Linked DNA regions of Gemmata obscuriglobus. Each later gene encodes a partner of the first gene's protein in a complex. Links are inferred from orthologs where the notes say so. Each region holds a gene or a part of one and is shown on either strand. Other genes may lie near its edges.

Region 1 (7,180 bases):
TCGTGATCGCGTGCGGGCTCGTGCTCGCGCCCGGATTCGCCAACGACACCAAGACCCTACCCAACCAGAACCGGGCGGCCGACGCACTCACGGCTCGCCTCAAGCAAAAGGTCAAGATCGACGGCTCCAAGGTCGGCGCCAAAACGCTCGCCGAAGTGCTCGGCGAAATCGCCAGGAGCCACGACATCAGCTTCGTGCTCCTGGAAAACGAGTTCAAAGCGCAGCAGGTGGTCAACATCAAGGACAAGGTGTCGGTGGTTAAGAGCCTGGGCGCGGACGGGCTCACGGTCGCCGAGTTCCTCGGCGCGTGGCTGCCGGGTCTGGGCGCGACGTACCAACTGCGCCCTGAGTACATTGAGGTGATCCCACTCCGCGCGGTTCGAGCGGACGTAGCCCCCGCAAAGAAAGGTGATCCGGTCGAGCAACTGCTGACGACCCTCGCGAGTACGGAGGTTGATCTCGAAAACAAGAACCTGAACGAAACCCCGCTGTTCGAGATGCTCGGGTTCCTGTCGAAGAAGTATTCGTTGGTGTTCGCCGTCAACGAGAGCGCGTTTAACGCCGAGGGGTTCCCGAACATCCGAGACGTAAAGCCGACTGTCATAACCACCGCGCTACGGGGGCAGTCCCTCCACCAGCACCTGAGCATGATCCTCGAAAGCTTCGGGGCAACGTATCTCGTGAAGAACGGTGTCATCGAGATCGTGCCTGTGCGGCACGCGGCGGTCGTGGCGAAATCGCCCCTCGATACGTCAGCGATTTCCGACAACGGCGGGCGCCCGCGGCTCAAGGAGCCGCTGGTGTCGATGGTCGTCAAAGAGAAGGCGCTGAACGACACGGTCGCGCGGCTCGCCGAAACGTACGACCTCACCGTGGTCGTTTCGCCCCAAGCCGGTGAAGCGAGGTTTTTGCCGGTCAACGCCCGACTGCTGAACGCGCCAGCCGACCGGGCCATCGAGTTGCTCGCGATCCAGTGCGACCTGCGTGTCGTGCGCAAAGGTAGCGTGTACCTGATCACGAGCAAGGAGCAGGCCAACGAGCTGTTCAGCGAGAAGCTGGAGCGCGAGCGCCAGAAGATCGAACTGGAGAGACTGCGCAAGGAATCGGTGGCCCCGCCGCCACCCGCCCCCAAGAAGTGATCCGCCCCTTCTGGGGCGTGAGCCGGCCCCGGAGCGCGAACAATCTTTCTGACGCGCGGTGCCGTCTGGTAGGATGCTCTCTGCCGTCCGGCACGCACCCTCTGGAGCCGCGCCTATGCGCTCGACCCTCCGTCGCCTGTTCGCCGCCGCCGTGTTCGCCGCGGCCCCCGCGGTCTCGTTCGCGGCGGCGCCGACACCGGCCGCCGCGAACAAGGCCGCCAGCCCGCTGGACGCCGCTCGCAAGGCGCTCGACGAGGTCGGCGACATGCACTACCAAAACAAGTCGCTCAGCGAGCTGGTCGGTGACCTCAAGGAGAAGACCCGGGTGCCGGTCACCATCGACCCGCTGGTGTACCAGTTCGGGCTGGACCCGAGTCAGCCGACCGTGAGCGTCACCGCCAAGAACGTGAAGCTGAAAGACGGGCTGCAACAGGCGCTGGCGCCGTTCAACCTGAAGTGCGGCCTGACCCGCGACGGGCTGTTCATCTCGACCGAAGAGGGGCTGATCACCAAGCAGCTCCGCCAGCGGGTGAGTGTGGACTGTGACGGCACCCCGTTCGCGACCGCGGTGAAGCAGCTCGCCGCCGACTGCGGGGCCAACGTGGTGATCGACCCGCGGCTCAAGGAGAAGGCGACCGCAACGGTCGCGCTGAAACTCGACGACGTGCCACTGGAAACCGCCGTGCGGCTGCTGGCCGAGGTCGCGGACCTGGGCACGGTGCGCATGAGCAACGTGCTGTTCGTAACGACCGTGGAGCGGGCCGAGAAGCTGCGCCCGAACGCGGACGGCCCGACCCAGCCGGCCCCGGGCAACCCGGTGTTTCCGTTCCCCAACGGCGGCCCCGGCCCGGTCCCGCTGCCCGGTGTGATCGGCCCCGCGGGACAGGCCGTCGAGGTGGTGCGACCGGCGGTCGAGGCCGCAAAGCCGGCGGAAGCGGTGCCCGCTCCGGCCAAGCCTGAGAAGCCGTAACATCCGCTCGCCACCCAGCAGAGAAAAGAGTGTTCACCGCAGAGGGCACGAGAGGGCGCAGAGAGAAAACAAGAGAGCGGATTGACTCCTTACTCTCTTACGTTTTCTCTCTGCGCCCTCTCGTGCCCTCTGCGGTGAACACTCTTTTCTCTGCTTCTACGGTGAACGCTCTTTCTCAGCTCACGCGTTGTAGCCGATCAGGTCCCAGCCCTTGCGGTAGGTGCGGCGGATCAGCGGGGCGGCTTCCTTGATGTCGGCGGCGCACTTCTCGCCGTCGAAGTTGAACGACTTGCCGGTGCGGATGGCGACGTTCCCGAGCAGGAACGCGGCGGTCAGCAGCCCGCCGTAATCGAAGTTGGCCAGCGCCATCTCCGGCTTCCCGGCCTTGATCGCCGCGACCCACTCGTCCTTCTGCCCCTGGTCGCCCTTGTTGTTCACCGGCAGCGTTTCCGGCTTGGTGTCGTTCCCGGTCTTCTTCCCGGTGCTGAAGAACACGTTCGCGCCGTAGTCGTCGGGCGAGTACGCGAAGCCCTTCGTGCCGACGATGATGGACCCGCTGTCCACGAGCTTCTTGGCGCCCGAGATCTCCAGCGCCTTCGCGACCAGTTCGTCGGGCGGCAGGACCTTCTTCCCGTCCTTCTTGCCCTCGTACCAGTTCAGCGTGACCGGCGCCAGGTCCCCGCGCTTCGGGAACTCGATGACCACGTTCGCCCAGCTCGGGCAGGTGAGCGGGTTCACGTCGCCGGCCGTGGCCGACACCTTCGTCGGGTGCGCCAGCCGCAGCCCCATGAACGCCATGTTGGCGGTGTGGCAGGCCATGTCGCCGATGGCCCCGGTGCCGTAGTCCCAGAACCCGCGCCACGCGAACCCGTGGATGCCGTTGGCGAACTCGCGGTCCGGGGCCACGCCGAGGAACTCGTCCCAGTGGATCCCCTTGGGCACGCTCCCCTTGGCGGGCGGCTTGGCGTCGCTCACGTCCGGCGCCTGCTTCCAGTAGCCCGCCGGGCGGTTGGTCCACACGTGGACCGCGGTCACGTCGCCGAGTTCGCCGGCGCGGAGCAGTTCGGCGGCGCGGCGCAGCCCGTTGGCCGCGGTGCCCTGGTTCCCCATCTGGGTGCAGACCTTGGCCTTGGCGGCCTCGGTCCGCATCAGGTGCGCCTCGTACACGTCGTGCGTCAGCGGCTTCTGACAGTAGACGTGCTTGCCGGCCCGCATGGCCAGGATGCTGGCCTGGGCGTGGGAGTGGTCCGCGGTGCTGACCACGACCGCGTCGATGCTCTTCAGCAGCGCCGCGTCGTCGTACAGCTTGCGGTAGTCGGCGAACGTCTTGGCCTCCGGCCACTTCTTGGCCTTCGCGGCCAGGTTGCCGTCGTTGATGTCGCAGAGCGCGATGACGTCCATCAGGTTGCCGGCCTGATCGATGTCGCTGGAGCCCTTGCCGCCGACGCCGATGCCCGCGACGCGGAGCTTCTCGTTGGCGCGGTAGACGCGGGCGGCCGAAACCGCGGGCGCGAGGTACAGGTAGCCGAGAGCGGCGGCGCCGGCGCCGAGCACCTGACGACGGTTGAAGTTGCGGGCCATAACTCAGAGTTCTCCGGAGAGGCGGAAGGGGAATCGGGGCGGTGCGCCCCCGTGCGCGAGGTCGTGGTGAGGCTGAGTGTAAGCCGGCCGCGGCGCGGAGGCAACGAGAAAGGCAACGACGGCTCGCCTCGCGTCGGCCCACCCGTCTAAAGGGTGCGGGTGGCGGTATGGCGGATGGTCGTGGCTTCGTTCCGGCCCGCACCCGTCTCGTGGTCATCAAGACGGTTTTGACAGAATCGGCAGGACGAGCGGGATCAAAACAGATCGATTTGAAATCTCGTTCATCCTGTCAATCCTGTCAAAACCGTCTTTGGCCTCTCCATCGCAATTTGGTGACGCACGTCCGTGCCGCGTTCCGCCAGAGATTTTCAGCACGAATGGCGTCACTGAGTCGGCACCAGAACTACAACCCCGCACGCCCGTCCGTGACGCACGCACGGTCTACCCAATCACTCCAAAATCGCGCGCCCGAGTTGGCGTAGCGGGCGCTCCCGCGGGGCCGGTCGTGCGGGTGGCGGCGCGGGCGCATCAGGCGCCGGCGGTGCGGGCAACTTGGTGGGAGATTCCGTTTTGTCGGAGCCGCCGGTGACCGGGTTATGGGTTAAGTTTGCGGGGTGCGGCGGTCGGAACGGAGGTTGCCTTGACGCCCCCCCCCAAGCGGGTATAATTCGCAAAGCATCAACGGATTGATGCACCGACCTTAAAGGCTCAGAGGAGAACAGAGCCACGGCACCAATCGAGCGTCCCCACCCCACCCACGGCGATTCATCCGGCAAGCGTTTAACTCCGTACGCGAGTTAGCCCCCTGACGCCGGTTCGCCAGCTCCACCAGCACGGGGTCGAAGGGCAAACTCGACAATCGCCAAGGCCGACCGACCGCGGACCCAGTAACGACTCCGGAATCCCGTTTCTCCCCCGATTCACGACCCCCCGGCGACCTTCCGCCGGGGTTCACGCGCATCGCCGCAACCGCCCTGGGCAGCACAGCGGTGTCGGGATCGAGCGAACGACAGGCCGGTTATCCGCAGGTGAAACGTGCCGTCCGACCCGGTGGAGCTAACCAAACAGATCAAGGCCGCCAGCGACATTGTCGCTGTCGTCGGCTCGTACATCAACATCGTTCCGGCCGGCAAGATCTTCAAAGCCGTCTGCCCGTTCCACAACGACACCCGCCCGTCGCTCGACATCGACCCGCACCGCCAGCGGTACAAGTGCTGGTCGTGCGGCGCCCAGGGGGACGTGTTCGCGTTCGTCCAGAACCACGAGAAGGTCGGGTTCCGTGAGGCCCGGGCCATACTCGCGGCGAAGGCCGGAATCAAGCTCGACGAGCAACAGTCGCCGCAGGACCACCACCGCACCCGGCTGCTGGAGGTGATGCGCTGGGCGCAGGCCAAGTACGCCTACCAGTACCTCGAAGGCGACCTGGGCGAAGAGGCCCGCAAGTACATGGGGGCGCGGAAGCTCTCGGGCAAGACCACCCGCGACTTCGGCATCGGCTTCGCCCCCATCAACGGCGACTGGCTCGTGAAACTGGCCCTCGCCGAAGGGGTCCCGACCGACACGCTCGTCGAGGTCGGGCTGCTCGCGGCCCGCGACGGCCAGCGCGGGTACTACGACCGGTTCCGCGACCGGGTCATGTTCCCGATCAAGGACGTGCGCGGGCAGGTGGTCGGGTTCGGCGGCCGGATCATGCCGAACAACCCGTTGGCCGCCCGCGGACCGAAGTACTACAACTCGGCGGAAACGCCGCTGTTCCACAAGAAGGAGCTGCTCTACGGGCTGGACCTCGCCCGCCACGCCAACGCCGGCTACCTCGCGGTCGTGGAGGGCTACACGGACGTGATGATGGCCCACCAGTGCGGCGTGCCGCAGGTGGTCGCCACGATGGGCACCGCGCTCAACCCCCAGCACGTCGCACAGCTCAGCCGCTACGCGCCGAAGGTGGTGCTGCTGTACGACGCCGACGCCGGCGGGTTCGCGGGCGTGGACCGCGCGCTCGAGATGTTCGTCTCGCAGGACGTCGAACTCGCGGTCGCCACCCTGCCCGACGGGCTGGACCCGTGCGACCTGCTGGTGAAGCCCGGCGGGACCGAAACATTTAAAGAGGTACTGACATCCGCCGCGGACGCGTTAGATTTTAAATTGAACAAGCTGCTCGAGCGGGACCCGAACCCGTCGGTCGAGACCAAGCGGCGGATCGCCGACGACATCCTGGGCGTCATGGCGTCCGCCCCCCCGATGCCCGGGGCCGCGGCCCAGATGAAGCGGGAGCTGATCGTCACCCGGATCGCCCACCGGCTCGGCTTCAAGCAGGAAACGATGTGGGTGCGGTTCGGCGAGCTGCGCAAGGACCACGAGCAGAAGCAGCGCGAGGCGCAGCAGAAGGAACAGGAGGGGCACCGCGACGGCGGCCGCCCGACGGTCACAGTTCGCCCCGACGCGGTCCTGCCGACGACCGAGCGGCCCCGCGGCGCGTCGAAGGCCGGCCCGGCGGTGGCGGCCGAGCGCCAGTTGGTCGAGCTGCTGCTCAGCGACCCGCTGCTGGTGCCGGTCGCGGCGGCCCGGCTGGCGCCCGACGAGATCACGCACACCGGGCTGCGGCGCATCCTCTCCGAGCTGTACGGGGTGCATGCGGCGGGCGGCGTGCCCGACCTCGAAAGCCTCCGCGAGCGGCTCGCCGACCGCGAGGACCTGTTCGAGGTGTCCCAGAAGCTCCAGTTCGTCGGCCAGCAGATGCAGGACCGCGAGCAGTGGCTGGCCCGGCTGCTCAAGCGGTTCGCGGAGATGAAGGCCGAGGCCGAGGCCCGCCGGGCCAAAGAGCAGCTCGCCGGCGCGAGCGACGACGAGGCGATCGAGCTGCTGCGGCGCATCCAGCAGACGCAGCAGCGGCCGCCCAAGCGGGGCGACAACGCGGGCGGCCCGCAGCCGGACGCGCCGGCGGCCTGACCGCCGCACGAAACGAGACATCTGGGTTTCGCACACGAGTTGAGAACCACCCGCCGCAACGGCCAAGACGGCCCCGAGCGGACGACCAGTGGGAGGGGTTCGGATGGACTGGAAGAACGACGAGGTTCTCAAGGCGCTGGTCGAGCGTGGCAAGCAGGTCGGGTCGCTCACCTACGACGAGGTGAACACCGCCCTGCCCGAAGGCCGCGACGGCGTCCCCGAGTCCGACCGGCTCGAGCACGTGCTCGAGATCCTCGACGCCAACGGCATCAGCGTCATCGACGAGGACGACGGCGAGGCCGTCGCCGACGCCCCGGTCGCGGCCGACGCCGCCGTCGCGGACCCCGAGGCCCCGAGCTACGAGGACTCCGACGGCGACGGCCGGCACATCGACGACCCGGTCCGCATGTACCTCACGCAGATGGGGCAGATCGAGCTCCTGAACCGGAAGCAGGAGGTGTCGCTCGCGATGAAGATCGAGCTGACCCGCCGCCGGTTCCGCCGCAAGGTGCTGGAGTGCGACTACGCCATGCGGCAGGTGGTC
Region 2 (7,151 bases), 1.5 Mb from region 1 along the record:
AGCGGGGTGGCCCGCACGGTCCGCGTCTCGATCCGCCCGTGCCCCGGGTCCACCGACGTGGCCGGGCGCCCCAGTTGCTCGGGCGTCGGGACCGGCTCAGGGGGACGTGGCCGCCGCGAGCCCTCGGGCGGCGTCCTCGAACCCCAACCCGGCCTCGATGTCGGCCACCAGGCCGGGTTGGTTGTCCTTGGCCGTGAGCACGTAATGGCCCCCGCCGTCGACCACCGCCGCGGCCACGTCCCGCGGGCAGAGCGTGGCATCCCCGGTCAAAGCCGAGCCGCCCACCGGGACGATCCCGAGCAACGCCAGGGCGGCCTGGTGCTCGTTCGTCTGGGCGTCCACCCGGATCTGGCCGAGCACCGCCGCGGCGTGCGGGCGTACGCGGCCACCCGGTGCTGGCCCGTCCCCGTCCCGGCTCCCGCGCAGGCACTTGCCGTCCAGGGCCACATGCGCGCGGGCGCGTCCAGGCGCCCCGCGATCCACCGGCCCAGGGCCGCCTCCAGTTGCTGCGGGTCGATCCGCCGCAGGGTCCGGGACAGGGTCGACGCGGACGGCGTCGGGTCCCTCCGGAACCCGCGCGCGTGAGCCAGGGGTCCCGTACTGGCGCCTGAACCGGGCGATCCCCTGGGGGCCCGTGCGGCCCATCAGTACCGCCAACGCGACCAACCCGAGGACCGCCGGCCGCGGGTGGATCCGGCCCTGCAACCCGCGCGGGTCGGGGACCGTTGACTACTCCTCATACTGCCAGCGCGCGCGGGCATCGAGCACCTCGGGCCGAAGGAGTGCCCGCGACCCAACAAACCCGCTCGCGCCAAGATGAAATAAGGAACGGCCCTGGGCCCGGCCCGCAGGGCCTTTCCTTGATTCACTCTACGTAACTCCGATAAGTCCCTTGGCCATTGCCGGGTCCATCTGGAGCCGCTCGATCGCCTCCGGGCAACTCACCGCCTTGACCTCACGCCACAGGTGCACCACGGCGTTCCGCAGCGCCGCCAGCACCTGTGGTGCGTGCCCCATGCGCACACGACACGCGTCCTCGCCCAGTGTCACGTCACGCACGTAATGCAGTTCGTTCTCGATGCGCCAGTGCGTCCGCACATGGTTCAGGAGTGTGGCCGCATCCGCCTTCTCGGCCGACAGGCTCGTGATGCCGAAATGCACTTCGACCGTCGTTTGGCCTCGGACCGTCCGCTCACGCGTCAACTGGAAGCCCTGCTTCACCCCCGCCCACGTCGGCGAGCACGTCAGAATCGAGGTCGTTTGCAGCGTCCGCTTCTCGATGCGGCCGTGACCCTTATCGACGGTCGTGGCGATGCGGCTCGGGGCGGGCGGAGGCCGATCCCCAGGGGGAAGTGGCCGCCGCGATCGATCGGGCGGCGGTCTCGAAGGCGAACCCGGCTCGGATGTCGATCCCCAATCCGGGTTGGTTGTCCTTCACCGTGAGCACGTAGTCGCCGCCGGCCCCGACCACCTCCTCGGCCAGGTCTCGCTGGCAGAACATGGCGTCGCCGACCACGACCTTCCCTCGCAGCGGCAGAATGCCGAGGAGCGTCAAGGCGGCCTTGTGCTCGTTGGTGCTCGCATCGACCTTGACCTGGGCGAGTACGGCACCGACGGTGGGGGCGTATGCGGCCAGCAGGTGCTGACCGGGGATCGCGCCGTTGCGAGAGCCTCGAAGGGTCTTGCCGTCGATGGAGATGTGTGTGAAGGCGGCCGGGTCGACGCGGCTGGCGATCCAGTACGAGAGGACGTGCTCCAGTTGGTCGGCGTCGAAGCGTCGCAGGGTGCGGGAGAGCGTGGAAACGGCCGGGGTCTTGCCGCGTCGGAAGCCGAGGGCATGGGCGAGGGCGGGTCCGTGCTGTCGCCCGAAGCGAGCGATGCCATTGAGGCTGGTGCGCCCCATGAGCATGGCGAGGGCGACGAGTCCGAGGAAGGGGGCGAGTGGGTGGATAAGGCCGTGCTTGCTGCGGGGATCGGGAACCGCCGCCAGGGCATCGACCAGGGTGCAAGGAGACATGGGTACCTTCCTGGCTGCGAGAAGGCGCCCCACATAGCCACGTTCCCTCGTGTAAGCAAGGTGAAATAAGGAAAGGCCCTGGCCCGGCCCGCACCTCCGCCCAAAATGCCCTTCCACGTCTCGCGGCGAACGGCTATCAAACAGCGCCGGCCCCAAATAGTGTGCGCGCTTTCAGTTCGGCCCGGCGCGCCGTAAGTCGTGAGCTAATCAGCCATGTCGAGCGACCCCCTGACCGATCGCCTGCCGCCCCAGAACCGTGACGCCGAGCGCGGCGTGCTCGGGGGCATCCTACGCGACCCCGACACGCTGTCGACCGTTCAGCAGCACATTATCGCAGACAACTTTTACTTCGACGCGCACCAGAAGATCTACCAGGCGATGAGCGACCTGGCGACCGAGAACCAGCCCATCGACCTCGTCATCCTGTACGACAAGCTGCGCAAGAACAAGCAGATCGAGGACATCGGCGGGAAGGAGTACCTCGTCGACCTGTGGGAGGCGGTGCCCACCGGGGCCAACGCGGAGTACCACGCCAAGCTGGTGAAGGACACCGCGATGGTTCGCGGGCTTATCCACGCGAGCAACGAGATCCTTCGCGACGCCTACGACCGCACCCAGTCCGGCGACGAACTGGTGTCGCAGGCCGAGCGGAAGATCATGGAGGTGGCGAAGCAGGGCATGGTGGGCGAAACCGCCGCGCTCTCGACCGTCGTGAAGGAGGCGTTCGACCGGCTCGACTCGCGCATCGGCCAGGACAACCTCGCGATCAGCGGGCTGCCCACCGGGTACGTCGACATCGACAACATGACCGCGGGCTTACACAAAACGGAACTCGTGATCATCGCCGCCCGGCCCTCCGTCGGGAAAACGGCCTTCGCACTCAACCTCGTCCGAAACGTCATCACACAAGGGCACGAAACCGGGGAACCGCCGGTGGCGCTGTTCTTCAGCCTGGAAATGGCCCGCATCGAACTCGCCGAGCGGCTCCTCTGCTGCGAGTCCCGCGTGGACAGCCACAAGGTGCGTAAGGGGCTCCTGAACTCCGACGACATCCAGAAGCTGATGGCCGCCGGCGACACCCTCCGCAAGTGCCGGCTGTACATCGACGACACCCCCAGCCGGACCATGATTCAGATCGCGGCGAGCGCCCGGCGGCTCATGAAGAAGCACGAAAAGGAGGGCGGGCTGAAGCTCATCGTCATCGACTACCTCCAGCTCATCGAGCCGGAGAACCGCCGCGACCCGCGGCAGGAGCAGGTCGCCCAGATCAGCCGCCGGCTCAAGTTCCTCGCGCGCGAGCTGCACATCCCGGTGATCGCGCTGGCTCAGGTGAACCGGGCGTCCGAAGACCGCCAGGACCACAAGCCGCGTCTCTCCGACCTCCGCGAGTCGGGCTCGATCGAGCAGGACGCCGACACGGCCTGGATGCTGCACCGCCCCGGGAAGTTCGACGGCCAGACGGACGACAACGTCCTCGAAATCATCATCGCCAAGCAGCGTAACGGCCCGACGGGCGAGGTCACGCTGACGTGGCGGAAGGAGTACAACCGCTACGAGAACTACATCGCCGACGTGGGCATGGGCGACGGCATGTAAGTCCGTGCCGGGTGGCGCGCGGCGCGCGTGATTTCAATCGCGTCTTCTTGAGAACGCGGGGCGGAATGAGCTTCGCTCGGGGGCGTTGCCAACTCGAGGCGAGGGCAATGTGGCACTCACACGAGACGGAGAGGCCAAGAGCATTTTGACAGGATCGACAGGATGAACAGGATGAAGACCGATCAATTCGATATCCTGTTGATCCTGTCAAAACCTGTCTTTGTGAACACGAGCCCCGCATGGGCTAAAAGCCACTACCGACCGACTCATTCCGCTGCGGCCATTATGCTGCCGGGCAGTGTCGGCGGTGAAATCCGTACCGCACCGATACAGTGAGGTGAACGCCCCGTCCCCCTCTTCCAAGTGTGACCATGCTCACCAGCGAATCCCGGCGCCGCGACTTCCCGACCCTCGACGGCCGTGCCTACCTCAACACCGCGGCGGAAGGGGTTCCCCCGCTGGCGGTCGGCGAGGCGCTCGCGCAGTACTTTCGGGACAAGCAACTCGGCATGGACGGCCGCGTGCCCCACGCCGCGCAGTGGGAGGCGGCGCGGGCACTCACCGCCGAGTTCTTGGGACTGACGGCCGCGGAGATCGGGATCTGTTCGTGCTCGTCCGAGGCGTACAACCTGGCCGCGCTCGCGCTGCAACTCCAGCCGGGCGACGAGGTGATTTGCACCGACCTCGATTTTCCGGCCAGTTCGACGCCGTGGCTCCAGCCCGCGTGCCCGGCCACCCTCCGCCTCTGGAAGCACCGCAGCGGCGCCCTGCACGTAGAAGACTTAATTCCGCTGCTGAGTCCCAGAACGCGGTTGGTGAACGTGTCGCTGGTGAGCTTCTACAACGGGTTCACGGTGGCGCTGCCGCCGATCGTGGAAGCGGTCCGGAAGCACTCGCCCGCGCTGCTCGGGGTGGACGTGACGCAGGCGATCGGGCGAATCCCGCTCGACCTGCGCGGCGCCGACCTCATCGTCAGCAGCACGCACAAGTGGATTCTGGCGTCGCACGGCGGCGGGCTGGTTGGCGTGCCGAAGGACCGGGCGAAGGAGTGGACCGCGCCGGCCGGCGGGTGGTTCAACCTCGAAGACGCGTTCGGGCCGGGCAGTTTCGAGGCCGTGAAGAGCAAGCCGGGCGCGGCGAGCTTCATGGTCGGGATGCCGAACTACCCCGCCCTCTACGCCGTCCGGGCGGGCCTGGAGTACTTGCGCGGGGTGGGTGTGGCGAACATCGACGCGCACGCGCGACCGCTCGTACTCCACTGCCTCACCGAGCTACGGAAGCTCCCCGTCGAGGTGCTCACCCCGGACGAGCCGGATCACATCGCGGGGATTCTGGCGTTCAAGCACCCGAAGGCCGCCGAGATCAACGCCCGGCTCCACGCGGGTAACGTTCACGTCATGAACCCGACCGGCCGGCTCCGCGTTGCGGTTCACGGGTACAACACGCACGACGACATCGAGAGGCTGTTACGGGAATTGAAGGCCGCTCTCGCGGCGGTGTAAACTCAAACGGGAACGCGTCCAGATTCGATCCGGCTGACTGTGTCTGTTTCTTGTGGCGCAGACATTCCTGTCTGTACGGCGTGAGAATATCGCACAGACAGGAATGTCCGTGCCACAAAGACCAACACAAAACAGACACCATCAACGGGCCGTGGACCACTACGGCTACACGTTACCGCTGCCGAACGGGGTCTTTCGGGCGGCCGACGATACGCTCAGTGCGGGTGTCGCCAGTTTGCGAACCCCGGACCCGGCGCTGATCGCCGCCTCGCGCGTCACCTTCATCCGGCCGCCCTCGCCGTCGGGCAGTTCGACACGCAACTTCAGGGCCTTGAGCAGCGCCGCCATGAACTCCAGACAGTTCGGGAACCGCTCCTGCGGGACCGGGGCCAGCGCCCGCCGCAGGGCCGGCTGTTCGGCGTCGGTCACGCCGCTCAGGTTCGCGAGCGGGCGCAGCGACGACCGGGACGCGGCCTTCACCGGAGGCGCGAACGGAAACGTCCCCGTGCGCAGCGCGTAATACGTCACCGCAAGGCTGAACTGGTCCGACCAGTCAGAGATGGACCCGAGGAACACTTCCGGGGCTGCGTACTCGCGCGTCCCCTGGCGCGCGCACGGCGTACTCGGGGCGTGCGTCGGGGTCGCCAGGCCGTGGTCGGTGAGCTTCGCCACGTCGCCGAACAGCAGGATGTTGTTCGGCTTCACGTCGCCGTGCTGGAACCCGACCCGCCGGCCGTCGCGGACGTGCTGCCGGGCGTTCAGGAAGTCCAGCGCTTCGGCCACCTGCCAGAGGTACAGGCAGAGGGTCGCCGGCTCGATGTCCTGCCCCAACTCGTCGCGGTACACCTGCATCAGGTCGAGGAGCGTTGCCTCGGCCAGTTCCATGTTGATGACGAGGTAGCCCGGGATGGACCACACGTCGTACGTCTTGACGATGTACGGGTGCTCCATCCCCTGAAACGACTTCACCGACCGCAGCTCGCGGGCCGTGGTGGCCGTGTTCGAGGTCGGCATGAACTTGAGCGCCACCGGCGGCCCGGTCGGCGCTTCCGCCTCCCACACCTCGGCGAACCCGCCGCGACCGCGGACGCACCGGAGCCGGTACCCCGGCGACGGCTCCGCACCGACGGCGGGGACGAACGCGCCGGGCGTGGTCGAACGGATGTTGTTGGGAAGGGCAGACAACACCACATCCCCTGTGAATCGTTCCGCTGCCGGTGTCGCGCGCGGCGGAGGGAGGGACTGAATTCCTGCCGAACTGTAGCACACCCCGGTGGGCATGAAGGGCGCAGGAAGCCGGTTTCTCCCCGATCCGGCGAATTCGCCCCGACCCGCACAATCAAACGTTGGCGGTAACGGTGCTACAGTTCCAGGAGAGCGGGTGCCCGTCCCGGTACGGCATGACGCCGTGAAACTGCGGCCCCGAACGGTCGAAAACCAGCGGGAGAAAGAACTTGTCCCCCGGCCAGAGCGGGAGCGCCGGTACGCGCTCGACGTCCACCCACTCCAGCGTCCCCTCCACGTTGGCGCTATGTGGAACACCGGTGAACCGGTTCACGCGAAAGATGAATCCGAACCAGTCCTCGCCGCCCTTTCCGAACCCGGGCCACGAAATGGTCCCCGCCAGTTGCATTGCGTCGCACTCGATGCCGGCTTCCTCGCGGATCTCGCGCCGCATCCCGGCGACCACGTCCTCGCCCGGCTCGAGCTTCCCGCCCAGGCCGTTGTACTTGCCGAGGTGCAAGTCCCCCGGGCGGGCGTTCCGGTGGACCATCAGCACGCGGGTTCCGTCCGGTGAAAACACGTAGCCGAGGGTGGCGAGGATCGGCGTGTAGGGCATGTGTGCGTCCTGCAAACAAACGGGGCTCACTCGTCGGGCGAATCGGTTTCTTCCGCCGGAAGGGCCGCGACGATGGCGCGAACCTGCTTCAGGTCTTCGTCCGTCACTCCTTCACGACGGGGATAGCGGCGCTCGAGCGCGTCGAGTAGCGTTTCCCACATGTCCCGCGAGGGTTGGGGCACAGGCACCCACGGCT

Evidence for each region. Proteins that work in one complex are often made in the same cells at the same time.
Region 2: the proteins of dnaG (region 1) and dnaB are in contact, whole or in part, in a crystal structure (PDB 2R6A), measured with the Geobacillus stearothermophilus proteins. The link is inferred for Gemmata obscuriglobus from one-to-one orthologs. Residues at the interface, in WP_049624496.1 of Geobacillus stearothermophilus: Lys456, Leu457, Leu458, Pro459, Ala460, Asn463, Ala464, Leu467, Leu535, Leu536, Ile537, Ala538, Gln544, Glu545, Asp548, Tyr549, His552; in WP_033016901.1 of Geobacillus stearothermophilus: Ser13, Glu15, Ala16, Gln18, Glu91, Leu92, Asp94, Ala95, Val96, Pro97, Thr98, Ala99, Ala100, Asn101, Tyr104, Tyr105, Ile108.

Annotation. Positions count from the first base shown.
Region 1 is NZ_CP042911.1:6,894,085-6,901,264, reverse strand. Bases 4,257-7,180 are described here. They hold dnaG (DNA primase), read left to right. Parts: upstream 4,257-4,725; coding sequence 4,726-6,636; downstream 6,637-7,180. Other genes in these bases: rpoD (RNA polymerase sigma factor RpoD), read left to right, coding at 6,740-7,180. Outside these bases: GobsT_RS28575 (hypothetical protein), read left to right, coding at 1-1,139; GobsT_RS28570 (hypothetical protein), read left to right, coding at 1,255-2,109; GobsT_RS28565 (Gfo/Idh/MocA family protein), read right to left, coding at 2,290-3,690. UniProt on the Escherichia coli protein: RNA polymerase that catalyzes the synthesis of short RNA molecules used as primers for DNA polymerase during DNA replication.
Region 2 is NZ_CP042911.1:5,375,775-5,382,925, reverse strand. The notes cover bases 1,527-4,421. They hold dnaB (replicative DNA helicase), read left to right. Parts: upstream 1,527-2,230; coding sequence 2,231-3,613; downstream 3,614-4,421. Other genes in these bases: GobsT_RS22520 (aminotransferase class V-fold PLP-dependent enzyme), read left to right, coding at 3,985-4,421; GobsT_RS38065 (hypothetical protein), read left to right, coding at 3,785-3,949; GobsT_RS40575 (ISAs1 family transposase), read right to left, coding at 1,527-2,017. Also shown: GobsT_RS22545 (hypothetical protein), read right to left, coding at 1-53; GobsT_RS22540 (transposase), read right to left, coding at 97-483; GobsT_RS40580 (ISAs1 family transposase), read right to left, coding at 871-1,266; more of GobsT_RS40575, read right to left, coding at 1,295-1,526; more of GobsT_RS22520, read left to right, coding at 4,422-5,115; GobsT_RS22515 (serine/threonine-protein kinase), read right to left, coding at 5,281-6,300; GobsT_RS22510 (NUDIX hydrolase), read right to left, coding at 6,455-6,955; GobsT_RS22505 (hypothetical protein), read right to left, coding at 6,982-7,151. UniProt on the Escherichia coli protein: The main replicative DNA helicase, it participates in initiation and elongation during chromosome replication. Travels ahead of the DNA replisome, separating dsDNA into templates for DNA synthesis.